Regions from separate parts of the Ensifer sp. CCNWLY38 genome, predicted to be linked through region 1. Evidence: riboswitches for the same ligand, from Rfam matches in the RefSeq annotation. Region 1 holds a riboswitch; each other region holds the start of a gene.
What was found. A riboswitch is a leader RNA that binds a small molecule or an ion and turns the genes downstream of it on or off. The one in region 1 is predicted to bind cobalamin.

Region 1 (7,962 bases):
GCCGCATGGGATGCCCGGGCGAGCGCATTGCCGAACCCCATCGCATCGGCTCGGTCTTCGCCGTTGCCGTCGCCTGGGAAGTGACTAACGACCTGCTTCAGCGCATGAAGGCCATTGCCGCCATCGAAGGCACCGTTCTCGAACGCCCGATGTCGCTCGAAACCGCCCGCGCCGCTTGAATGCCATCGCCGGCCGGAGCCGTTAACGCAAACCGCCGCTTGTCGTTGCACGATCACCGACAAGCTCTATGATGGAGGTGAAACAGGAATTGCCGCTGGCAGCCGCCCATATCAGAAGGCCGGCATCATGCGGCAGCAGGAAGAGACTTCGCCCGTGTTCCCGCGCTTGAAACACGTCGCTGTGGTGCTTGTGCCGCTGGCCCTGGTCGGTGCCGATCCTTCGCTGGCATCGACCGTGTGCGACCGGCTGAATACCCGGCTTGCGCAACTGCCCGACATGGTCGCCACCACTGCGGATGTCCGGGACTATGCCAGCGCCATCTCACGGCAGAATATCGAGTTGCGCCGGGCGAAAAACGACCGCCGCCGCGCGGGCTGCGGTGGCGGCAGCGTCGTCGTCTTCGATGGCGACGACCCCGACAGCTGCGGAGAGCTCGACAGCCTCATCGCCGAGATGGAAGACAATCTGCGCATGCTGAAGTCGGAGCGCGAGCAGATCGTCGCCGGCGGCAGCGAAGACAGCCGCCGCCGCATCCTTGCCGCGCTTGAAATCAACGGCTGCTACGGCGACCGCGAAGAATTCGCGAGCGTCGAGCCCGAAGAGCCCGAGACGCACCGCAACATCATTGCCGACCTGCCACCTGAGGACGCCTACGGGCCGATGCTCGGGCATGGCGAAGACGGTTATGCGCCGCAGGATGGCTATTACCGCGGAACGCTCAGGACCATGTGCGTGCGCACCTGCGACGGCGCCTTCTTCCCGATCTCCTCGGATGCGACGCCGGCCGACTTCCCGCGTGACGAACAGGCCTGCCGGGCGCGCTGCCCTGGCGCCGAGACAGAACTCTACTTCCACGACATCAACACGGAAGAAAGCGAACAGATGGTCTCGGCCGTGACCGGCCTGCCCTATACCGAAATGCCCAATGCGTTTGCCTATCGCACCCGCGGCGTCAGCAAGCCCGGCATGTGCGGCTGCCAGATACCGCAGACTGCTGCAACCTCATCGAAAACGACCGGCACCAAGATCGGCGACGATCAGTCGTCCATCGTCGTGATCGAAACCAAGAAACCGGCGGATACCACGACCGCCAAGGTGCCGGCCGAGGAGCGGCCCTACGACCCGTCCAAGAGCAAGGTGCGCGTCGTCGGCCCGACCTTCCTGCCGCAGGAAGAAACCTCGATCGACCTGAAGCACCCGAAGGGACCGGCCTATCAACCGGTCCAGAACTGATCCCGGCGCCGCCTTAAAGCGCGTCGCGATCGCTGCGCACTTTTGCGCGACGGGCTTTAGGAACTCTCGCTGCAGTTCCCCCAGCCTTCCTCGAACACCAGTTCTTCCAGCGGCAGGCGCTGCCGCCATCCTTTCACCGCCAGCTCGGGCTGCCGGTAAAGGCGATCGACATAGCCGAGGCAGAGCCAGGCGACGATCTCGATATGATCAGGAATGCCGAGGATCGCCTTGATCTCGGTCTCGTGGAAGATGCTGACCCAGCCGACGCCAACCCCTTCCGCGCGGGCCGCAAGCCACAGGTTCTGTACGGCGCAAACCGTCGAATAGACATCCATCTGCGGATTGTGCGTGCGCCCGAGAACGACGGCGCCGCCGCGCGTGCGGTCGCAGGTGACGCAGATGCTGAGCGGCGCCTTGCGAATGCCTTCAAGCTTCAGCGAGCGGTATTTGGCCTGCTGCTCTGCCTCGAACATCAAGGCGGCCTCATCATTGGCGCGGCGAAAGGCCTGCCAGACGCGCTCGCGCGTTTCTGCCCCCCGCACCAGCACGAAGTTCCAGGGCTGCATGAAGCCCACCGATGGCGCGCTGTGCGCCGCGGCGAGCAGGCGTTTCACCAGATCGTCGGGAAGAGGTTCGGCCAGGAATTCGTCGCGCACGTCGCGGCGTGTTTCGATGGCGCGGTAGACGGCCTCCCGCTCATCCGGCGAAAAGGCACCGGCAGCCGCAAGGCCGCCCTTCGGTTCAGTCAGCATCGTTTGATCCCCAACAATGCGAAAACCTCCCGCCGTCCGCGCGGGGTTCGGTCTATCTCGCCAGGCCGGTCTTCTGACTTCGGTTCAACCGGTCGCCTCACCTTCCCAGATCGATTGAAGATCCAGTGGCAAAACCTTGAATCAATTCAAGGCACTTCTTGAGGCAACCGTCCCCGTCACAGCGTTGGGCACGTTCCGGAATGACACCGGATTCCCGATTCTCCCGCTTGCGCAGGCACCTGACGGCGTCATAAGGGCACAGCCACTAGCGAAAGACAAGCGCCCGTCAGAGCGGGATGAGGAAAAAGTGCGCGCAGTTTTCCGCCCGCATTCCGCTCTAACTTCTAAGGACCGATCACGTTTATGATTTTGGGTCGCCCCGACCCAAAATCATTGTGATCTAGAGCGGCGCCACCGGATGCGGCGAACCGTCATAGCCGCCCCAGACCGACTGGTCGAAGCAGATCATCGATCCGGTCATCAGCCCGGATTCGGCGGAAGACAGGTAGGCGCAAGCGCGCGCCACCTCCGACGGATCGACGAGCCTGCCGAAGGGCTGGCTGGCGGCCGCCTTTTCGAGCCAATCCGCGGCAGCACCGTGAAACTCGCGCTGGATCCGGTCCTCGCCTTCGGAAGCCATCCAGCCGATGTTCAGGCCATTGACGCGGATGCGGTTGCGCAGAAGCGCATAGGCCGTGTTCTTGGTCAGCGTCTCCAGGGCCCCTTTCGACGAGCAATAGGCCGCGATAAAGGGTTGGCCGGCCATTGCCGACATCGAACCGATATTGACGATCGTGCCTTCGGTACGCTCACGCCGCATCACCTTCACCGACTCCTGCATCAGGAAAAACGGCGCCCGCACATTGATGGCGAACATGCGGTCGAAGAGTTCCGGTGTCGTGTCGAGGATCGTGCCGCGGTCGGTGATGGCCGCAGCGTTGATCAGCGCATCAACCCGGCCGAACTGCGCATCGCAGGCGGCAACGACCTTGCGGGCGTCGTCCACCTTTTCGAGATCGGCCTCGACATAGACCACTTTCGCGCCGCTGGCCTTGTCGATTTCCTCGGCCTTCGCCCGTCCCTTGGCGGCATTGCGCCCACAAATGACGATGCCCGCCGCACCGCGTTCGGCGAATAGGCCGGCGATCGTTGCGCCCAGGCCTTGCGTGCCGCCGGTGACGATGGCGATCTTGCCTTCCATTTGTCCGCTCATTGAAATTCCTCCCTCGGATGATCGTGTAAAACAGGTGCGGCCCCCGGGCAAAACGCTCCGGGAGCCTGTCGGATGTGCTGTCGGACCGTCAGCTCAGCTTGCGCTGCGCCTGCGCGTCGAGTGCGGCCTGAAAATCCTGCTCGCTTGTTCCCGCGGCAAGCGCCTCGCGCATCAGCTGCGCCTGGGTCTTCGGCGCCAACCCGCCGAGCGGTGGATCGCGGTCGAGATTGGTCGGGAAGGAATAGCCCTCGGCGCAGGACGCGATGGCATTGGCCGCTTCCGCCTCGGTCAGCTTGCCCTCCGCCAGCAATGTCTTCAAGGCCGGGTAGAGCGTCGCGCTCATCGTCAGCCGATCGACCGTTTCCATCGCCCGACCGAAGGCCGAGGACACCTGCAGCAAGTTCGCCACGCGGCGGATATCGGTGGAGCGGTTGTTGCCGGCGGCGTGGAAGAGCGCCGGATTGAAGAAGACGACATCGCCCTTTTCGAGCGGAAGCTGGACATGATGCTCGTTGAAATAGGCCCGGAATTCCGGCCGGTTGAGCGCCAGATAACCCGGCACATAGGTCTGGCTATAGGGCAGGAACAGGGTCGGCCCGCTTTCAAGCGGCATGTCGCAATGGGCGACCGCCCCTTGCAGGGTCAACACCGGCGAAAGCTTGTGAACATGGACAGGGTACTGCTCGATCACCGCAGCGGTCTGGAAGCCGAGATGGTAGTCCCGGTGGGCCGATTGTGCCGCGCCGCCCGGATTGACGCGGTTCACCTGCGCCGTCATCTGGTAATTCGGCCCGAGCCAAGCTTCGCTGACAAGCGCGATGATGGCATTGCCATAATAGGCCGCAAAATTTTCCGGCGCCTTCAGGCAGTGCTTTTCCAGCGAGTTCCAGATGCGATCGTTGGCGCCAGGCTTGGCGAAGTGGTCGCCGCCGCCGCTGTTGCTGCGGTGCTGTTCCTCGATGATCTCGTCGAAGACGGTGCTCGCGACATCCACCGCGGCGGTGTCGGCAAAGGCGCGCTTGAAGACCGCCACACCCGGGCCGGTCGCCAGCGCCTCACAGATTTCGGCAAGCGCCGCCCGCCGCGCCTCGGCATTGCCGCAGGCGGCAATCAGATCGGCGCTGTTGTAGATCAACACGTTCTGGTCGCAGCTTGAAGCATAGGGATAGTCGGCGAGGTTGGTCCGGCGCTCGACCTCCGCCCGGAACGCCTCGATATCGCAGGCCTCTTCGGTCAGCCAGACGCGCTCGATCCGCTGCCTCGCACTGTTGTCGGTCTTCATCGCGTTTCCTCCTCCGGAACATCTTGATGGGCACGACTATAGGCGGCGGCAAAACATGATATAGAGCAAGAATCCATCAAAAATCCATCAGGAGAGCAACGGCGATGGCCCATCCGTTTCTGGTCAAGGACATTGCCTTTCAGGCCGGCCTCAGCACCGCGACGGTCGATCGCGTGCTCAACGAGCGCCCGGGCGTTCGCCGCCAGACCATCGCCAGGGTTCGCGCGGCCATCGAGGAACTGGAGAAGCAGCAGGCGGGGCTCGACATTCAGGGCCGCAAATTCGCTATCGATATCGTCATGGAGGCGCCAGAGCGCTTTACCGATGCGGTACGGCGAGCCTTCGAAAGCGAAGCCATGACGCTGGCGCCGACGATCTTTCGTTGCCGTTTTCACTTCGCCGAGACCATGCGCCCGCAGGACATCGTGCAACTGCTCGACCGCATCCGCCTGCGCGGAACCGACGGGCTGGTATTGAAGGCACCGGATGTGCCCGAGATCGTTGGCGCCGTCGCACGCTTCGAGACGGGCGGCATCCCTGTCGTGACGCTGGTGACCGACCTGCCTCACTCCCAGCGCGCCGCCTACGCGGGCGCAGACAACCGGGCGGCCGGAGAAACGGCTGCCTATCTGATCGGCGAACGCTTTGCGGGTGCTGCGGCCACGGTCCTCGTGACGCTATCCAGCGGCCGCTTCCGCGGTGAGGAAGAGCGCGAAATCGGCTTTCGCCGCGTGCTGCGTCAGCACTATCAGACAATCCGGATCGTCGAGATCAGCGAGGGGCATGGTCGCGATAGCGAAACCGGCGCACTGGCAGACGCAGCGCTCGCCGCCAACCCCGACATCAACGCCGCCTATTCGATCGGCGGCGGCAACCGCTCGGTGCTGACAGCCTTCGATCGCCTCAACCGCAACTGCGCGCTCTACATCGCCCATGATCTCGACGAGGACAATCTGGCGCTGCTGCGCGCGCGGCGCATTCATTTCGTCCTGCATCACGACCTGAAGACCGACGCGCGCACGGCCTTCCGCACCGTCATGCTGCACGGCCGCGCGCCGTCCACCGCAGTCGGCCCTCAGCTTTCGGCCGTGGTGGTCATCACGCCCTATAACGTACCGGAGTAGGAAAATCGCTGGAACCGCTTGGCCGGTCGGGCGGCTGCTCGCTTGAGGTACCTGGTAACACCGTATCGTCAGCGGTCTCGACGCGGTTACGGCCACGTCGCTTGGCAAGATAGAGCGCCTCATCTGCCGCCAGCAGCAAGGCACGCGCGGTCAAACCATGGCGCGGCGCGAAGGCGATGCCGGCGCTGCCGCCGACGACCAGCAGTTGGCCGTTGAACGCAACCGGTGTCTGCGCATCGGCGACAAGACCAGTCGCAAGGCTCCGAGCGTCGGTCTCGCTGCAATCGCCGAGGATGATTGCAAACTCGTCGCCGCCGAGCCGTGCGACAGTACCCTTCGGGCCAGCGCGGTTGCGGAAGCGCTCGGCCATGGCGACAAGGACAGCGTCGCCTGCCGCATGACCATAGCGGTCGTTGACCGCCTTGAACGCGTCGAGGTCGGCATAGACGAGCGTGAACGGGTGCGTCTTCGCCCGCAGCAGCGCCGCCGCCAGCATGTCGTCGAAACCGCTGCGATTGAGCAGCCCCGTCAGCCGATCGTGCTTGGCGAGGTGCCGGTTGAGCGCCTCGCTCTGCTGCAAGGCGGCAAAGAGCGTCGAGAAGCGGAAGGCGACGAACGCCATCAGCAGGGCTGCGACGATCGCCATCACGATGACGCTCGGCAGCAGTTCGGCACGCACGAAACCACCAGGCGATTGCGGCATCCACGCCGCCACCAGACAGGACGCGTCGGAACAGCGGCCGACCGATGTGTAGACGCTGCCCTTCGGCCGCTCGGTCAATGGCACGAAAGCAAGACCCCGGACGCCCAAACGCGCCGCGATCTCTCGCGTCATCTTGGCCGTGACCGGTCGCACCGAAACCATGAGCACCGGCGCCCGGCGCTCCGCTGGAACGACCAGCGTTTCCGGGATAACCGCCTGCACCACCGCGACGCTCATGCGCCCGTCGATTTCGCGCAAGTCCACGGCGTGGATCCCGGGTACGGACGGCATCAGCGATTGCGGCTCAGGCGTCACGACATCCAGCGCGTAGGAGCCGTGGTTGTTTCTGAGCACGTTATCGTAACGGCGTTTGGCTTCGTCGAGCAGGTCATCGACCTCTTCGAGCGGGACACGAGCCGTCTCGCTCGGCACGGCAACACCGTCCTTCAACACAGTCGACGTATTGTGATCCACGTCCGTCATGATCAGCCAGGAGAAGCCGTAGTCTTCCCACAGCCAGCCCGACAGCTCGTCCGCAACGAATGCGTCGCTGACGTGCCCCTTGGCCAATTCTTCGTAGGTCTTGTCCCAGAAGGAAAGCTGCGCCTGAAACTGAACGACGGCATCCATCTGGTGGCGCAGTTCGTTTGCCACCAGCCGGCGCTCCGCCGAAAGGCCGAAGCGGTCCGCCTCGGCGACAGATCGATCCAGAACGAAAATGAGGCTCGCGATGATCAGAACTGCGACCAGCGCAGGCGGCATGGATCGCCCAAACCGTTCTGCTCCGCTTCGCCAGCCGCAAAGTCTTGTCCATGATGCGATCGCCCCCCTCGTCCGGCCGGCTGTCGCGCGCATTCTCGCGTCTCTCCAAGCGCGATACGCAGCCACGGCGGCCAACACGGGCAGCACCGTAGCGATCAAAATCAAAGTTTGGCTTAAATAAGCTGGTGTTGAAATACTTAACGATTTCAACCGGCTGAATCCGCCAGCAATCAGCAGTCGCAGGCGGATAATAGGGAGCGCAAACCAATGTCAGCGCTCCCCGTTTGGACAGAGCGTTCTACTTCGGAGCAGCTGCCGGCCGCAGCAATGCGATGATCACCTCATTGCCCTTGTCACGCGCCAGATCGCGTATCGAGGGACCTGCGACGCCGTCACGGATGCCGGCATTTGCGCCTCGATCGAGAAGCAGCCGCACAGCGGCCGCCTGCCCGTTGACCACGGCGAAGGCCAGTGGCGTCATCCAGTCCTGTTGCGGTTCCGGACGGCCGCGCGCTCGGAACGTTCCGAACGGCGTTTCGAGCAACTCCGGCTGCCGATCGAGGATTTCGGCAACCCGTTCGACCACGCCAAAGGATGCGGCCGCAAAGATATCGAGCGGCTGCTCCTTAAGGAATCGCACCATCTCGGCCTTGCCGTTGTACTCGGCCCAGCCGATGGGCGGCGCGTGGTGGTAGGGATCACGGGCCGTTGAA
Region 2 (7,962 bases), on a different contig from region 1:
TGGGACGAAGGCACGGATACGCCCTCCGAGGTCCGCTTCGAGCTCAGCCCGCGCGGCGACAGGGTGCTGCTCATCGTCACCCATACCCGCATCGCCAACCGCGGCATCATGACCAGCTTTTCCGCCGGCTGGCACGTGCATCTCGACCTGTTGCGCGACCTTTTGGAAGGAGAGCAGCCTTCAGCCTTCTGGAGCAAGTTTGCTGAGCTTGAAGAGCAGTACGACGCGCGCATCCCCAAGCGCTGACCGCCCGAGATGACGAGGCCTCAGAAGGGTGCACCGGCAGGGATTGACCGCCTTGCCGGCGCTTTTTGTCAAGTGCGGGCGAAACCGAGGATGAAGAGCGCCAGTGAACCGATCGAGGCGAAGGTGCGCACGTGGTTCCACCAGACCCAATCGGTGAGATAGCGCCCAAGCCACAGATCGGTCGCGGCCTGCCCGGGTGCAGCGGCCCCAAGCGCGTCGTTCATCGGCACGTTGAAGACGATCGTCACGATGAGCACGCCGACGACATAGACCAGGCCGCCCGCGGCCAGCAGCCATCGGCCCTCGCCGCCCGAAATGAACGCGACGACAATCAGCGCCAGGCCAAGCAGCGCCGTGCCCATGAAGGCGCTGAGGAAGATCGGGTTCTGGATGACGACATTGATCGCGTTCATCGCAGCGATCCCCTGCTCCGGCGGCAGCCGCGACAAGGCTTGCATGATGCAGACCGAGAAGATGAAGAACAGCCCGGCCATCAGGCCGGAACCGATCGCAGCGGCAAACGCCAGAGCGGGGATAAACGGGATCATGCGGCAAGACTCCATACACCGGTTGCTGCGGTCTCCCGGGCGTAAGTTTCAAAATCGCGCGGCCGGCGCCCAAGCACGCGCTCGACGTCGGATGTCACACTGGAATTGCGCCCGTCGAGCACGGAGGTGAAGAGATAGCGGATGAGTTCGACATAGTCATCAGGCACACCGTCCGCCTGCAATTGCGCCGCGAAGTCGGCAACCGGAATGGCCTGATAGGAGATCGGGCGATTGGCCGCCGCAGCGATCTCGGCCACCGCGTCGGCAAAGGTCATCAGCCGCGGCCCTGTCAGCGAATAGACCTTGCCGACATGACGATCGTCGAGAAGCGCTTCAACCGCCACGTCGGCAATGTCGTCGCAGCTGATGAAAGGCTCGGTGACTGTATCCACGGGCAGGAAGACCGAACCGCTTGAGACCCCCTCGGCCAGGAAGCCTTCGTTGAAGTTCTCAAAGAACCAGCTCCCCCGAATGATCGTCCAGTCGGCGCCGGAAGCCTGCAGTTCGCGTTCGGCCGCTTCCGCCTCGTCCTCGCCGCGCCCCGACAGAAGCACCAGCCGCTTGATGCCCGCGCCGACGGCAAGGTTTGAGAACTTGCGGATGATCTCGACGGCGCCCGGCACCGCCAGATCCGGTTGGTAACAGACATAGATACGATCGACGTTCTCAAGCGCCGGCGCCCAGGTCGCCTCATCCGTCCAGTCGAAGGACGGTGACGCCGAACGGGCGCCGATGCGCACCGCGACACCACGCTCTTGAAGGCGTTCGGCCACCCGCCGCCCCGTCTTGCCAGTACCGCCCAAAACCAGTGTGACTTTCTGAGACATCGTTTCCTCCTGAGGTTCACCAATAAACATGAGCATCTCTCACATTTGCAAATGTGATAAATCCTCGTATTTTAAGAGTCAAGTCAAAATGTGAGCAACACTCATGATTCCAGAAATAAGCCCATCCGCGGTCCCCGCCGAAGACGAGACCGCGCTGCGCCGGACACCCAGCCAGAAACGCAGCCGCGAGCGCGTCGAGCACATCCTCGCCTGCGCGACAGCGCTCATCCAGGAAAAGGGCAGCGACGCCATGCGCATGAGCGAAGTCGCTGAAAAAGCTGGAATTTCGATCGGCTCACTCTACCAGTACTTCCCCGACAAGGCGGCGATCGTGCGCACGCTGGCCGAGCGCTACAATGCCGTGTGCAACGAGTGCATCGCTGCCGAACTTGCCAAGGTCACATCGCTCGCGGAACTACGCGACGCTTTCTGTGTGCTCTTCGACATTTATTACGACATGTTCCTCGCCGAGCCTGTGATGCGCGACATCTGGTCGGCGATGCAGGCCGACAAGGCGCTGCGCGAGATCGATCTTCTGCAAAGCCGCGCCGGCGGCAAACTGCTTGCCGATGTCTGGGCCGGGCTTGTGCCCGAAACGCCGCGCGAAACCATCGACAGCGCCGCTTTCCTGATCATGCATCTCGGCGATTGCACCATGCGGCTTGCCGTTTCGGTCGATCGCGTCGAGGGCGACCGCATCGTCGAGGCCTACAAGCAGATGATCCTTCGCGATTTTGTCGCTGATGAAGCGGCGGGCGGCGCAGGCTCAATTGACAACGCCATGACACGCTCCTAATCATCTGGGATCGATTGGTTCCCGGGACGCGAACGTGTTTCGGGAGTAAACGGGAACGTGACGGATGGACCCATGCTGGGCATTCACATCACGGCCGACCCCGCGACTGTAGAGCGACGTCGATCTGCCATTCCGGAGTGATCCGGAAGAAGCCACTGGAGGAGACCACGAGAGGGTGGTCGATCTGGGAAGGCGAGGCAGATCAAGGGCATTCCGCCCAGCGCCGTGAGCCAGGAAACCTGCCACTCGATACGGGCATAGGGCCCACACCGGGAATTTCCCGATGCCATCACGGAGGTTGTCATGGCTACGTCTACTGTTTCGAGCATTCCGCTCTCCCTCAGCGATCGTCTGACCGCTGGCGTCATCGCGCTTTTCATCGGCGCATTCCTCGTCTTCGGCGCCGGCCTTGCCAATTCGGCCGTGCTGCACGACACCGCGCACGACACCCGCCACTCCTACGGCTTCCCCTGCCACTAAGCGATGTTCCGGAACGTCACCAACGTTCCGCATCGACAAAGCGGACCTGAACGCATCCGGCCTCAGCCGGATGTCGGTGCTTGTGCACGCCGCCGCTTCGGCCGGCGCACCGGCATGGTTCGCATGACACAGCGAATGGGAAGGCTTGCAAACCACGCCGCAGCGCGTGGCTTTTGCCGTTATCGAGGGACTTCAAGATGATTGTCAGAACGCTTCTGGCCGCGATCGTGGCTGGACTGATTGCCGGTGTCTTCATGACCGGTGCCCAGGAACTAAGGGTCACGCCTTTGATCCTGCATGCGGAGGAATTCGAAGGCGAGGCTCCGGCTGCAACCGAGCAGCCCGCTGCACAGCCTGGAACGACGCAACCCGCCGCCGAGGGTCACGACCAGCATTCGTCGCTGAAGGCGGTCTCGCCGGTTGGCGCCCTGCTTGATGCACTGTCGCCGATCACGCCGGCTTATGCCCATGAGGGCGAACACGAGGAAGGCGGCATCATGTTCGGCATGAGCCGCTTCTCCGGCACGCTGATCGCCAATCTCGTCACCGGCTCCGGCTTCGGTCTGCTCTTGGCCGGCGTCAGCCTGGTGATCGGCTATCCGATCACGCTCAGGAACGGCGCGCTCTGGGGCGCCTGCGGCTGGCTTGCCGTGCACATGCTGCCGGCAATCGGCCTGCCGCCGGAACTGCCGGGTTTCCCGGCCGCCGAGCTTGGCGACCGCCAGACCTGGTGGCTGGCAGCCGTCGCCCTTTCGGCCGTCGGCCTCTATCTCGTCGTCCTGCGCGAGGAGATCGTGTCCAAGGTCGTCGGCCTCGCGCTGATCGCAGCACCGCACGTCTACGGCGCGCCGCAGCCGGTCGATATTACGAGCAACGTTCCGGCCGTTCTCGGCGCCGAGTTTGCGGTTGCCGCACTCGCCACCACGCTCGCCTTCTGGATCGTTCTTGGCGTCGTCTCCGGCTTCATCAACGAGCGTTTCGCCAGAGCGAACTGATCCGGCGGATCACGCCCTTCCATGGGCACCTGAACAAACAGACGGCGGGGTTCAAGCCCCGCCGTTTTGCATGAGATGCGCGGCCAGTCGCGCGCGGCGATCGTCCGGTTCCAGCAGGACGCAGGTATCGCAGAAGCTGCCATCCTCCGTTTGGAAGTAGAGGCAACAGCCGCAACGGATCCGATACTGGCGCGACAGTTGCGCGCCGCTTGCCAAATCGACCGCGGAGATCTCCTCGTAGCAGAGCTCTTCCGAGAACAACCGCGAGCCCCGCCGCTTGACGATCGCGAGCGCCTCGGCCATGCCGCGCGCCTCGTCACCGATCGCGCGACCGATCTCCAGGAACGCTCCGGCAAGGGAATCCGCTGCCAGCCGCCACTGCGCCCCGGAAGAAAGCCCGGTGCGTTTTTTCAGGACCGCGATCACCGGCGCCAGATGGGCGGTGAAGCCGCGCTCGAAAGCGCTGACGCCTTCGGCATGTTGTGGCCCTTCCGCCAGACTGAGGCGGAAGTGATAGCGCTTGCCGGAAACTTCCCGGTCTTGGTAACCGCGGGTCCAGTCTTCAAAGCGAATGCCGGCGATCTCGACCTGAAAACCCGCGCCAAGGTAGAGCGCGCCGAGAACCACACTCAGCTGGCGGCTGTAGAAGGCGATCAGATGTGCCGCCCGGATGCGGTCCGTCATGCCGATTGCGAAAAAGTCCTGATAGGCAAGGCTCTCCTCGATCCCGGCCCCGCCAGCAGCCCAGAAAGCGGCCGGTGCGCTGATGGCACTGTCCGCCGACCCGAGCGAGACACCGGCGTCGGGGAACTGCGCGTGCAACCGCTCGACCACCACCTGCGCCTGCGGTGGATATCCCCCGACCGTCTGCGCCATTCGCTGGTGATCTCTCGAATTCATGCCGTCTCCGTCTCCGTCGCCAGCCAGCCGCCCTCATATCCCGCGCGCTCAAGACCGCGCCGGATCGCCGGCAGGCTGCGTGTCAGCTCCCAGACGAAGCCGCTCCGCCAATTCTCGATCATCATCACGACGAGCCCCTGGTCAAGGCCGACGACACGCTCGTCGATCCAACCCGCAGGGCCCTCGCCTACAAGGCTCGGATTGAAGCCGCCCGGAAAGCGTCCCTCTCTCAGAAGCCCGGGATAGCCGGCCGCGACATGGCCGAGGGCCGATAGTGACGCATCCGGATCGAAAGGCAGACAGGCCGCCGCTGCCCAGGGCACGAGCGTGCCGTCGTCCGGACCGAAGGGTGCGCCGCGGTTGACGTAGCCCAAAAGCCGCTGCCAGCGTCCGTCCTTGAGGCGCAGCCGGCCGCGTGGCGCATGGCAGGCACTGAGCCCCCAGAGATGTTCGCCATAGCCGGCGAAGCGGCCCGAGTTTCGCCGCGCATGGTCGCGCTGCAGCGCAATGGCGCGCCGGCTGTTCTCGAAGTAGTCCGTGCCCCTCTCGCGCATCGGCCGATCGCCGAGACCGCGAAGGTCAAGCCAGGCCTGCGGGAACAGGTGGATGAACAGCGGCGCCGCATGGAGATGAGGCCCGCCATCAACCGCGATCCAGTCGTAGCCCTCCGTAAAGGCGGTGTAGTGCTCCGGCTCGATCGCATGATCGGGCGCCCCGAGCGCCAAAACATAGAGCACCAGCGCCTCGCTGTACCCCCGCCAGCGATGCTTCAGGAACCGGCCGGGCGGGCGCCAGCCCATCGTCAGTGTGTCACTCCGGTTCAACGCCCAGCGCCAGTCGACCCGCGCGTAGAGCCTTTCGGCGAGCGTGCGGATGTCGCATTCACCCGCGTCCTCGCCGGAGAAATAGGCGGAGGCGGTCAGGCATCCGGCGATCAGCAGCGCCGTATCGACGGTCGAAAGTTCGCTGCGCCAGGTGCGCTCGCCGGTCCGCATATCGAGAAAGTGATAGTAGAAACCGCGATAACCGCTCGCCCGCTGGTCGCGCGACTGCGGGCTCTCGGCCAGGAAGCGCAGCGTGGTCAAAACCCGCGCAATCGCCTCGCAGCGCGAAATCCACCCGCGCTCGACGCCGATGGGATAACAGGAAAGGCCGAAACCGGTCGCAGCAATACTCGACGGCGCGCCCGGCAACGACGTATCCGCGATCAGCCCGGTGGCCGGATCGGCGTGATCGAGGAAGTATCCGAACGCCGCCTTCTGCAGACCATCGATTTGAAATAGCTCGGTATTTTCCGTCTGTTTCAGCATCCCGCTCTTCCGGACCCTGGCCCCAGTCATAAGTCCTTCTGAGCTGACGCCGGCAAAATCACTCTTTGTTGATGGCCAGCTACACCCAAATGGTCGCCGAAATCCAATCCTGTGTTACATTCTTCTAATCTGACCGCGCGCAATGACTGGTTGAAGCGATGTTGAGCGTGTTGGCGTTGATCCTCTCATTGAGTGGTGGCCCGAGCCCATCGACCGCCGCGTCGACGGATGTCGATGTCGAACTGGTCCTGGCCGTCGATATGTCCGGCTCGATGGATCTGGACGAGGCGCGCATCCAGCGCGCTGGTTACGTAGAGGCGCTCCGGCACCGCGATTTCCTCGATGCGGTCGCAAGCGGGCAACTGGGCAAGATCGCCATCGGCTACTTCGAATGGGCCGGAACGGTTAACGAATCCTCCGTCGTTGCCTGGCAAGTGATCTCCACCGCCGCCGACGCCGATGCCTTTGCCAAGCTGATCGAGGCGAGACCGGTCGGCACCCGGCGCGGCACGTCGATCTCGAATGCGATCACCTACGGTACGATGCTGATCGATTCGAACGCCTTCAACGGCATTCGCCGGGTCATCGACGTCTCCGGCGACGGCCCGAACAACATCGGCCCGCCGGTCATTCCCGCCCGCGAGACGGCGGTCGCCCGCGGCATCACCATCAACGGGCTTGCGATCCTCATCCGCCCCTCGGTCTCGACCGGCCCGCTCGACCAGTATTACGCCGAATGCGTCATCGGCGGCCCGGGGTCCTTCGTGCTGCCGGTGCACGAGCCCGAGGATTTTTCGATCGCAATTCGCCAGAAGCTGGTGCTCGAGGTCAGCGGTCTGCCGCCGCCGCCCACCGTTCGCCTGGCCGATGCCCTTCCGGCATCCGACTGTCTGATCGGCGAGAAGCTCAGGCCCGGCTTCCTCGACCGCGTCTATCCCGAACTCGACAAATAGCCCCTCGCCGCCCCGACGGCGCCGCGCGTCATATCAGACGCGCAATGGTCGCTGCAGCACGTTGAAGCGCTGCATGTTTCCTTAAATCGGGTACGATTTAAGGAAACATGCAGTTGTCGGCGCGCAACCCATGCGCGTCAGATTGTCGTTTCCCTTCGCTTCGCCCGGCGATAAGATGAGCCGTTATTTCGCGGATCGATTCATGTCCTTGACCACAACGCCTCCACCAGCCGACATGGCCACAGACACCGCCGCCGACACTGGCAGTCAGCATATCCGCGACACGTTGCGCGATGCGATCGTCGAGCGGCGCCTTGCGCCCGGCACCAAGCTTTCCGAAAGCGATGTCGGCGAACTCTTCAACGTCAGCCGCACGCTGGTGCGCGCCGCCCTGCAGGCGCTCTCCTATGAAGGGCTCGTCAGCGTCGAGAAGAACCGCGGCGCCTTTGTCGCCCATCCCTCGATCGACGAGGCGCGCCAGATCTTCGCGACCCGCCGGCTGATCGAGCCGGGCGTCGTGCGGGCTGCGGCGCCGAATATCGGCAAGGCCGAGCTCGCCGAGCTCAGGCGCATGCTGGCGGCCGAACGGCAGCTCACCGACCAGCGCGGCCACTCGGCCCGCCGTGCCGAGATCAAGGCATCGGGCGATTTTCACCTGGCGCTCGCCGATCTCAGCCGCAATGCCATTCTTCGCCGCTTCATGGACGAACTCGTTGCCCGCTCCTCGCTGGTGATCGCGCTTTACGGCCAGTCGACCGTTTCGAGCTGCGGCCACAACGAACACGACGAAATCGTCAACGCGCTGGAACGCGGCGACATCGACGCGGCCGCCAGGCTCATGGTCCACCATATCGACCATATCGAAGCCGATCTCGACCTGCGCGTCCACAAATCGACCGACCTCAAG
Region 3 (7,962 bases), on a different contig from region 1:
CAACTGGCCGCCGCGCCCGATGCCGACAAGCCTGCCATCCAGACGAAGATCGACGAGCAGAACGCGATCGTCACCGACCTCGATGCACGGCTGCCGCCGCGCGACCAGGCGCCGGCGCTAAAGGCGCAGCTCTCCCTGGAGGTGAACACGCTTGCCAGGCAGATCAGCGGTCTCGATATCTATATCCAGCTCGCCTCGACATTCAATTTCAATGCCGACGGCAGCGTGCCTGCCGGCGAGAAGGCGATCAGCGACGAAAAGAAAAAGCTGCTCAACGAGGCCTATGTCTTCGTGAGACCCGGCGTCACACCGTCGGGTGGGGCACGGCTGACCGGCGCTGGCGCGCTGCTCAACAAGGAATACTACGAACAGAAGATCGGCAGCATTACCAAGGTCTCGGACCTGATCGCCGACAACCGCTTGCTCAACTACGTCATCACCGCCTTCGGCTTGCCGTCCGCGACGACGATGCCGTCCACGGTCGAAAACATCCTCACAAGCGACATCAACGACCCGGAGAGCTACGTCAACAAATATGGCGGCGAATACAACGCCGCCTACAAGAAGATGCTGGCCGCCTTCAACTTCCAGACTGACGGTACGCTGCAAGCCGGCAAGACCGCGCAGGATGCGGACCAGACGAAGACGACGTCCGACGGCTACATGGTGCGCTACAACGACAAGAGCGACGCTGAGGACGAAGCGCTGGTCAAACGTTTCAAGCTCCTGATCGGCACGATGAAATCGGTCGACGAGTTGCTCGCCAACAATGACATGAAGAAATTCATGCTGCGTGCTTTCGGCCTCGAGAATGAGGATCTGAGCACGCGAACGCTGAAGCGGATTCTGACCAGCGACCTCAACGATCCCAAAAGCTACGCCAACACGCTGCGCGATGAGCGCTATGTCAAGCTGGTAAAGGCATTCAACTTCAATCCGGACGGCACGCTCGGCGCACCAAAGCTGGCGCAGAGCGAAGCCGACATCATGAACACGGCCAAGGCCTATGTGATCGCCAAGTCCCGGTTCGGCACGGATGAAGAGAAGAAGGTCGCCAAGGATAAGGCGCAGGAGGAAGCCAAGTACTACAGTGCCGAGATGGAGAAGGTCGAGACGCTCGATGCCTTCCTGGCGAACCGGCGGCTGGTCGATTTCGTGCTCGTCGGGTCCGGCATCGATCCGGAAACGGTCAAGACCGAATACCTCAAGGACATGTTCACGTCCAACCTGGACGATCCCAAGAGCTTCATCAATACCGATCCGAACGGCCTGAAGTACCGCGGGATCGTCGCCTCTTTCAACTTCGATACAGAAGGCAAGATCGTCCGCGGCGAGGCCGGTCAGATCCAGACCCGACGCGGATTGATCACCACCGTCGACCTCTATCTCAATCAGTCGCTCGAGGAGTCCGAAGGCGCCGACAACGGCGGCGTTCGCCTGGCGCTCTACTTCAAGCGCAAGGCCCCGGAGATCAACACGGCCTACGACATTCTGGCCGAGACCGCCCTGTTCCAGGTTATCAAGACGGCCTACAGCATGCCGGAGGGGCTGCAGAACGCCAAGATCGAGGCGCAGGCCGCCTATATCGAGCGCGTCGTCGACATCAAGGATCTGCAGGATCCCGCGAAGCTCGAGAAGCTCCTGCAGCGGTTCACGGCACTTTATGACGTCGAAAACAACACGGACGTATCACCCGGGCTGGCGATCCTCAGCGGTAGCGGCGGAGGCGGCGTCAGCGCCGAGACGCTCCTGTCTCTCTCGCAGTTGCGCGCAGGCGGTCGCTGACGTGAGTTGCGTGAGGTGCAGCGAACCCTTTGCGGCAGGTGCCTAAGCTTGCCGCAGAAGACTGCCCGCTTCACCGGTCGGCGCGCAGCACCTTGTCAGGGTTCATGATGCCCGCCGGATCGAAGGCGTGCTTGATCCGTTGCATCAGCTCGATCTCGATCGGTGCGCGGATTTCTGCGAGCTCGTCGCGTTTCAGCTGGCCTATGCCGTGCTCGGCCGAGATCGAGCCGTTATATTTCAGAACAATACCGTGCACGATCGCGTTGATCTCGCGCCAGCGATCGAGGAAGGCCTGCTTGTCGGCGCCGACCGGCTGCGAGATGTTGTAGTGGATGTTGCCGTCGCCCATATGGCCGAAGGAGCAGATGCGGGCACCTGGTATCGCCTTCATGACAGCGACGTCCGCCTCCTTCATGAAGGCGGGAATGCTGGAAACGGGCACTGAAACGTCGTGCTTGATCGAGCCGCCCTCGGGTTTCTGCGCCGGCGACATGCTTTCGCGCATATGCCACAGCGCCTTGCCTTGCGTCTCGTTGGCGGCGATCACCGCGTTTTCGACGAGACCGGCGGCAAAGCCCTGCTCCAGGAGGTCGTTGACCATGCGCTCGGCGCTTTCGGCCGAATCCGAGGTCGAGATGTCGATCAGTGCGTACCAGGGATGGACGGTTTCCATCGGGTCGCGAACGCCGGGAATATGTTTCGTCGTGAATTCGACGCCGAGGCGCGGCATCAGCTCGAAGCCGGTCAGCGCCGGCCCGCAAAGGCTGGCGGCCTTTTCGAAGAGAGCGAGCGCATGCTCGACACTGCCGACGCCGGCGAAGGCCACCTGATGTCCGAGCGGCTTCGGGAATAGCTTGAGCACCGCGCCGGTGATGACGCCGAGCGTGCCCTCGGCGCCGATGAAGAGGTCGCGCAGGTCGTAGCCGGTATTGTCCTTCTTCAGCCGGCGCAGCCCGCCCCAGATCTCGCCGGTTGGCAACACCACCTCGAGGCCGAGGCAGAGCTGGCGCATGTTGCCATAGGCGAGCACCGCCGTGCCGCCGGCATTGGTGGAGAGATTGCCGCCGATCCGCGCGGAGCCTTCCGAACCGAGCGACAGCGGGAACAGGCGATTGTGATCGTCGGCAGCCTTCTGGATATCGGCGAGAATGCAGCCGGCGTCCGCGACGATCACGTTGCCGACCGGATCGACGTCGCGGATCCGGTTCAGCCGTTCGAGCGAAAGCACGATGTCCGCCTTGCCTTCCCGCGGGATCTGTCCGGCGACGTGGCCGGTGTTGCCGCCCTGCGGCACGATCGCCGTGCGGGTCGCGCTGGCGAGTTTCATGATGCGCGAGACCTCGTCGACCGAACCGGGGCGAAGCACCATCGGCGTCGTGCCGCGATAGAGCCCGCGGGATTCGACGAGATAACGCGCCTTGTCCGCTTCGGCGGTGAGCGCATTGGCACTGCCGACGATCTCGATGAAGGAGGCAATGAGTTCAGGAGAGGGAAGGGGCGTCATGGGTCTGCCTTCGCGTTGCGCTTGAGGGCGCTATCGGATCGGTCGATCTGAAGTCACGATCCTCGGTTCGTATCGATTGCGATCATAGCCGCAATCGCAGCCGTTCGGTGAGCGCGGGTGCGGAGGAGGCGCCGCACGCCAACTCACCCTCGCGGAGCCGCCGCCCGCTGCAGCCGGTCGATGATCGCTTCTCCCAATCCTTCCGAAGGGATCGGCCCGAAGGCGATCGTCGCAGCGCCGCTGGCATCGGCCCGCTTCATGTAGTCGAAGAGATTGGCTGCCGCTTCGCGAAGATTTCCGCTCGGGCTGAGATCAAACACGATGGCCGCCTGTTCCTCTCCGGTGACCCGGCCGCCGCCGAACCGGATCAATGCCTCGCCCGCACGCACATCGGCAACATCGAGCCTGACGGCCGCGCCGGGCGCGTAATGCGAGGCCAGCATGCCCGGCGCCTCGATCGTCGCCCCCGCCGTCTCCGGCCTGATGACCGGACGACCGAGCAGGCGCTCGATTTCTGCGGCATCGAGGCCACCGGGGCGGAGCAGCCGGATCTCGCCGCCGTCGACCTTGATGATCGTGGACTCCAAGCCGATCTCGGCCGGGCCGGCATCGAGGATCAGTTTCAGCTTTTCACCGAGATCGGCATCGACGTGGGCCGCACTGGTCGGGCTGATCTTGCCCGAGGTGTTAGCGCTGGGCGCTGCGAGCGGCCGCCCGAAGCCAGCGATCACCCGGCGTGAGAAGCCGTCGGGCATGCGGATGCCAAGCGTATCGAGGCCGGCCGAGGCCAGCGCATGCACGCTGCTATCAGGCCGCTGCGGCAGGATCAGCGTCAGGGGGCCGGGCCAGAAGGCTTCCGCCAGGCGTCGGGAAATCGGGTCGAAGCGCACATGAGCCTCGGCCATCGCCATGTCGGAAACATGCGAGATCAGCGGATTGAAGCGCGGCCGACCCTTCATCTCGTAGATGCGGCTGATCGCATCGGGATTGGTGGCGTCGGCGGCAAGGCCATAGACAGTTTCGGTCGGAATGGCGACCGGTTCGCCTTCGGCAAGAACGGCGCAGGCGCGTTCGATCGCGCGGTCCGGTTCCTTATCCGTGTCGATGATCTCTGCCATGCCGCTTCCTTTCCGACGCTTCCTTAACGGACGCGCCGGGAAAACAGAACGATTTTCTTTGCGGGAATCGGTTGCTGCCTCAGAGACTGCGGATGATGCGGCGCAGCGCGGAGTCCCGGGCACCCAGCATCAGCACGTTCTTGAGAGCAACCTTGGGGTCGTCCGTGCGGAAGAGGAGCCCGTTGTCGCGGACGTTGCGGTTGATGACCATCTGTCCGTCTTCGGCGTTCGGCTCGATCGCGACCGCGAAATACATGCGGGAATAGCCGCTCTGGATACGGTCGAAGAAATGCGTCTCGTCACCAAGGTCGCTGAAGAAATTGGCGAAGTAGAATGACCAGGTGATGTCCTTGGAAGGCGTGACCGCCGTCCGCGCCGCCGTCACATGGCAATAGCCGAGATGCGGCTTGCCGACGAGCGTGCGGTGGAAAATCAGCTTGGGAAATTGGATCGAGGCATGAAAGCCGTTGATCCGCTTGTGCGTCGTGTCACCGGCGGTCGCGAGCTTCTTGCCGGTCCTGTCCGCGACTTCCTCGTAGCTCAGATACCGTCTTTCGCTCGGCAGCCATTGCCGGCGGTTGATCCTGCCGGTGCGCAGAAACTCGGTGTGAACTGCCGTCTTCGGCATGACCGCCGGCGGCTTCTCGGCCGCTGCGTCGTAATATCTGAACTTTGCCATGATCGTCAGCGTGCCATCTGCCTGCCGGACATCTTCGTCCGCCGGCAAGCCTAGTGGCTTATGGTTAATGAAGGATTTCCGTTCGTTCGCGGAAGATACCCCTGCACGTTCATGGGAATGTCGCAAACGGGCGAAGCCTTCCCGTGCCTGCGCCATATCGGTCGCAAAAGACGGCATATGCCCAGTTTTTGATCTATCTATATGTTTATAAAGTGAAAAATTTTCATATCCGTTTCCAGAAGACGGTTTCGATCGTGTCGTCATTCTGGAATTGAATGTCGCTATCCGGCGCCTGCCGGGGCGCCTTCCACGCTTACATATCCTTACTCAAGGTGTCGTCTTCCAAGGGGGAAGGCGGAGAATTGGGAAGCCGGTCAAATCCCGGCGCTGCCCCCGCAACGGTGGTGGAGCGAAAGCCTCGGCACAAGGCCACTGGACGGTTCCGTCCGGGAAGGCGCCGGGCTGGTCCCACAAGGACGGCTCCTGAGCCCGGAACCAGCCTTGACAGACATAACCGTAACGGGTTGCGGCGGGCAGCCGGATCGGAGCCTCAAACGCATGGGTGTGCGCCCGTGCGGGTTCCTGTCCTGCCTCTCCGAAACATGGCGCATGAGGACAGGACATGGACACCAGAAACGATATGCTTCGTAAGCTCAAGGGCCGGCGTGACGGCTACAGCCTCGATCGGGCCTTCTATATCGACCCCGACTACTACCGGCAGGACCTGGAAAACATCTGGTATCGGGATTGGCTGTTCATCGGCCACGATTGCGAAATCCCGCGGGCCGGCAACTATTTCACCGTCCAGGTCGGCGATTATCCCGTCGTCGTCACCCGCGATCGCCAGGGCACGATCCGCGCGCTCCACAACTCCTGCCGTCACCGCGGCTCCCGCGTCTGCACGCAGCACAAGGGCTCTTCGGCAAAGCTCGTCTGTCCGTATCATCAATGGACCTATGAGCTCGACGGCTCGCTGCTCTTCGCACGCCAGATGGGCGAGGACTTCGACAAGGCAGCCCACAGCCTGAAACAGATCCACTGCGAGACGGTCGGCGGCTACATCTTCATCAACCTGTCGGAGACGCCGGCGGATTTCGCCGCCTTCCGCGAGCTGGCCACGCCCTATCTCGCGCCGCACCGGCTGGGAGAGACCAAGGTCGCCTTCGAAAGCACGATCATCGAAAAGGGAAACTGGAAGCTCGTCTGGGAGAACAACCGCGAGTGCTACCACTGCGCCGCCAATCACCCCGAGCTCTGCCGGACCTATCCGGAAGCGCCGACCGCGACCGGGGTGCAGGGCGCCAAGGACGATCCGGTGATTGCCGCCCATTGGGCGAAGTGCGAGGCCGAGGGCCTGCCGAGCGAGTTCCGGATGTCGCCGACCGGCCAGTTCCGCGCCGCGCGCATGCCGCTGGTCGATGATGCCGAAAGCTACACCATGTCGGGTGCGCCCGCCGTCAAAAGGGCGCTGTCGGCCGATGTCAGGCAGAAGCAGATCGGCACGCTCCTGATGTTCCACTACCCCACGACCTGGAACCACGTGCTTTCGGATCACGCCATCACCTTCCGCGTATTGCCGCTCGGGCCGGAACTCACCCAGGTGACGACGAAGTGGCTGGTCAACAAGGACGCGGTCGAAGGTGTCGACTACACGCTCGAGGATCTGACTCATGTCTGGACCGAGACCAACGACCAGGACCGCCAGATCGTCGAAGAAAATGCCTTCGGCATCCGCTCGCCGGCCTATGAGCCCGGCCCCTATTCGCCGGAGCATGAAGGCGGCGTGATGCAGTTCGTCGAATGGTACTGCAAGTTCATGGGGCAGCGCCTGCAGGGCGATGCGGCTCCCCTTTCCAAGGTCGCCTGACATGCAGATGGCGTCCTCCTTCCATCATTTCGACGAGCTGCATGTCTGGATCGATCGGCAGCAGATGCTCGAATGCACATCGGCGGTTGTCGAAACCGCCGATGTCATGACCTTCACCTTCCGCGCGGAGAAGCCGGCCTGGTTTCGTTATCTGCCCGGGCAGTTCGTCACCCTCGAATTGCCGGTCGCAGACGAGCCTGTCATGCGTACCTACACACTCTCGTCGACGCCATCGCGACCGCTCTCGATTGCTGTCACGGTGAAGGCACAGGCCGACAGCATCGGCACGCGCTGGATGTTCGATCACCTGAAGCCCGGCATGAAGCTCAGAGCCTTCGGCCCGCTCGGCGATTTCAGCTTCGTCCGTCATCCCGGCGAAAAGTACCTGTTTATCTCCGCCGGCTCCGGCATCACGCCGATGATGTCGATGACGCGCTGGATGGCCGACTGCGTGCCGGAGACCGATGTCACCTTCATCTCCTGCGCGCGTCGGCCGGACGACCTTCTGTTTCGCTCGGAGCTCGAGGTTCTGGCGACACAGATGTCCGGGCTGAACCTCGGCTTCATCGTCGAGGGGCACGAGGCGCGTCACGGCTGGCATGGCCTGCGCGGCCGCATCGACGGTGCCAAGCTGCCGCTGCTCGCTCCCGACTTCCTGGAGCGCACGGTGTTCTGCTGCGGTCCTGAACCGTTCATGCGCGGCGTGCGCGAGATGCTGAAGGCAGCCGGCTTCGACATGGCCCGCTATCACGAGGAGAGCTTCCAGCCGGCGGCAGCGCCTGCGGCGGAAGAGATCGCCGTCCGCGCTGGCGTGGCGGGCGACAGCGAAGCCGCTGCCGCCAAGGTTGCTTTCACCATGAGCGGCAAGGAGGTGGAGGCGAAACCTGGCCAGACGATCCTGCAGACGGCGCGTGCTAATGGTGTCAGGATCGGCGCTGCCTGCGAGGGCGGTATCTGCGGCACCTGCCGGGTGATGAAGGTCGCGGGCGAGGTCGAGATGAACCACAAT

Region 2: it holds a riboswitch for cobalamin, as region 1 does, so the genes downstream of both, V7S54_RS10540 (CbtB domain-containing protein) here and bluB (5,6-dimethylbenzimidazole synthase) in region 1, are expected to answer to the same signal.
Region 3: it holds a riboswitch for cobalamin, as region 1 does, so the genes downstream of both, V7S54_RS01520 (aromatic ring-hydroxylating oxygenase subunit alpha) here and bluB (5,6-dimethylbenzimidazole synthase) in region 1, are expected to answer to the same signal.

The regions. Positions count from the first base shown of each region.
Region 1 is NZ_JBBBBO010000002.1:409,417-417,378, reverse strand. Features, by position in the region: gene V7S54_RS06255 (acyl-homoserine-lactone synthase) at 1-179, shown strand, start outside; gene V7S54_RS06250 (DUF2865 domain-containing protein) at 307-1,413, shown strand; gene bluB (5,6-dimethylbenzimidazole synthase) at 1,470-2,165, opposite strand; cobalamin riboswitch at 2,212-2,423, opposite strand; gene V7S54_RS06240 (SDR family oxidoreductase) at 2,566-3,378, opposite strand; gene V7S54_RS06235 (phytanoyl-CoA dioxygenase family protein) at 3,467-4,660, opposite strand; gene V7S54_RS06230 (LacI family DNA-binding transcriptional regulator) at 4,765-5,784, shown strand; gene V7S54_RS06225 (sensor domain-containing diguanylate cyclase) at 5,759-7,249, opposite strand; gene V7S54_RS06220 (ankyrin repeat domain-containing protein) at 7,548-7,962, opposite strand, start outside.
Region 2 is NZ_JBBBBO010000004.1:185,707-193,668, reverse strand. Features, by position in the region: gene V7S54_RS10560 (SRPBCC family protein) at 1-246, shown strand, start outside; gene V7S54_RS10555 (anthrone oxygenase family protein) at 315-794, opposite strand; gene V7S54_RS10550 (NAD(P)H-binding protein) at 791-1,621, opposite strand; gene V7S54_RS10545 (TetR/AcrR family transcriptional regulator) at 1,725-2,417, shown strand; cobalamin riboswitch at 2,416-2,678, shown strand; gene V7S54_RS10540 (CbtB domain-containing protein) at 2,721-2,897, shown strand; gene V7S54_RS10535 (CbtA family protein) at 3,095-3,892, shown strand; gene V7S54_RS10530 ((2Fe-2S)-binding protein) at 3,944-4,768, opposite strand; gene V7S54_RS10525 (glucoamylase family protein) at 4,789-6,102, opposite strand; gene V7S54_RS10520 (DUF1194 domain-containing protein) at 6,261-7,055, shown strand; gene V7S54_RS10515 (GntR family transcriptional regulator) at 7,258-7,962, shown strand, end outside.
Region 3 is NZ_JBBBBO010000001.1:285,141-293,102, reverse strand. Features, by position in the region: gene V7S54_RS01540 (DUF1217 domain-containing protein) at 1-1,785, shown strand, start outside; gene V7S54_RS01535 (FAD-binding oxidoreductase) at 1,856-3,289, opposite strand; gene V7S54_RS01530 (L-threonylcarbamoyladenylate synthase) at 3,433-4,407, opposite strand; gene V7S54_RS01525 (DUF6656 family protein) at 4,487-5,086, opposite strand; cobalamin riboswitch at 5,400-5,604, shown strand; gene V7S54_RS01520 (aromatic ring-hydroxylating oxygenase subunit alpha) at 5,709-6,953, shown strand; gene V7S54_RS01515 (hybrid-cluster NAD(P)-dependent oxidoreductase) at 6,955-7,962, shown strand, end outside.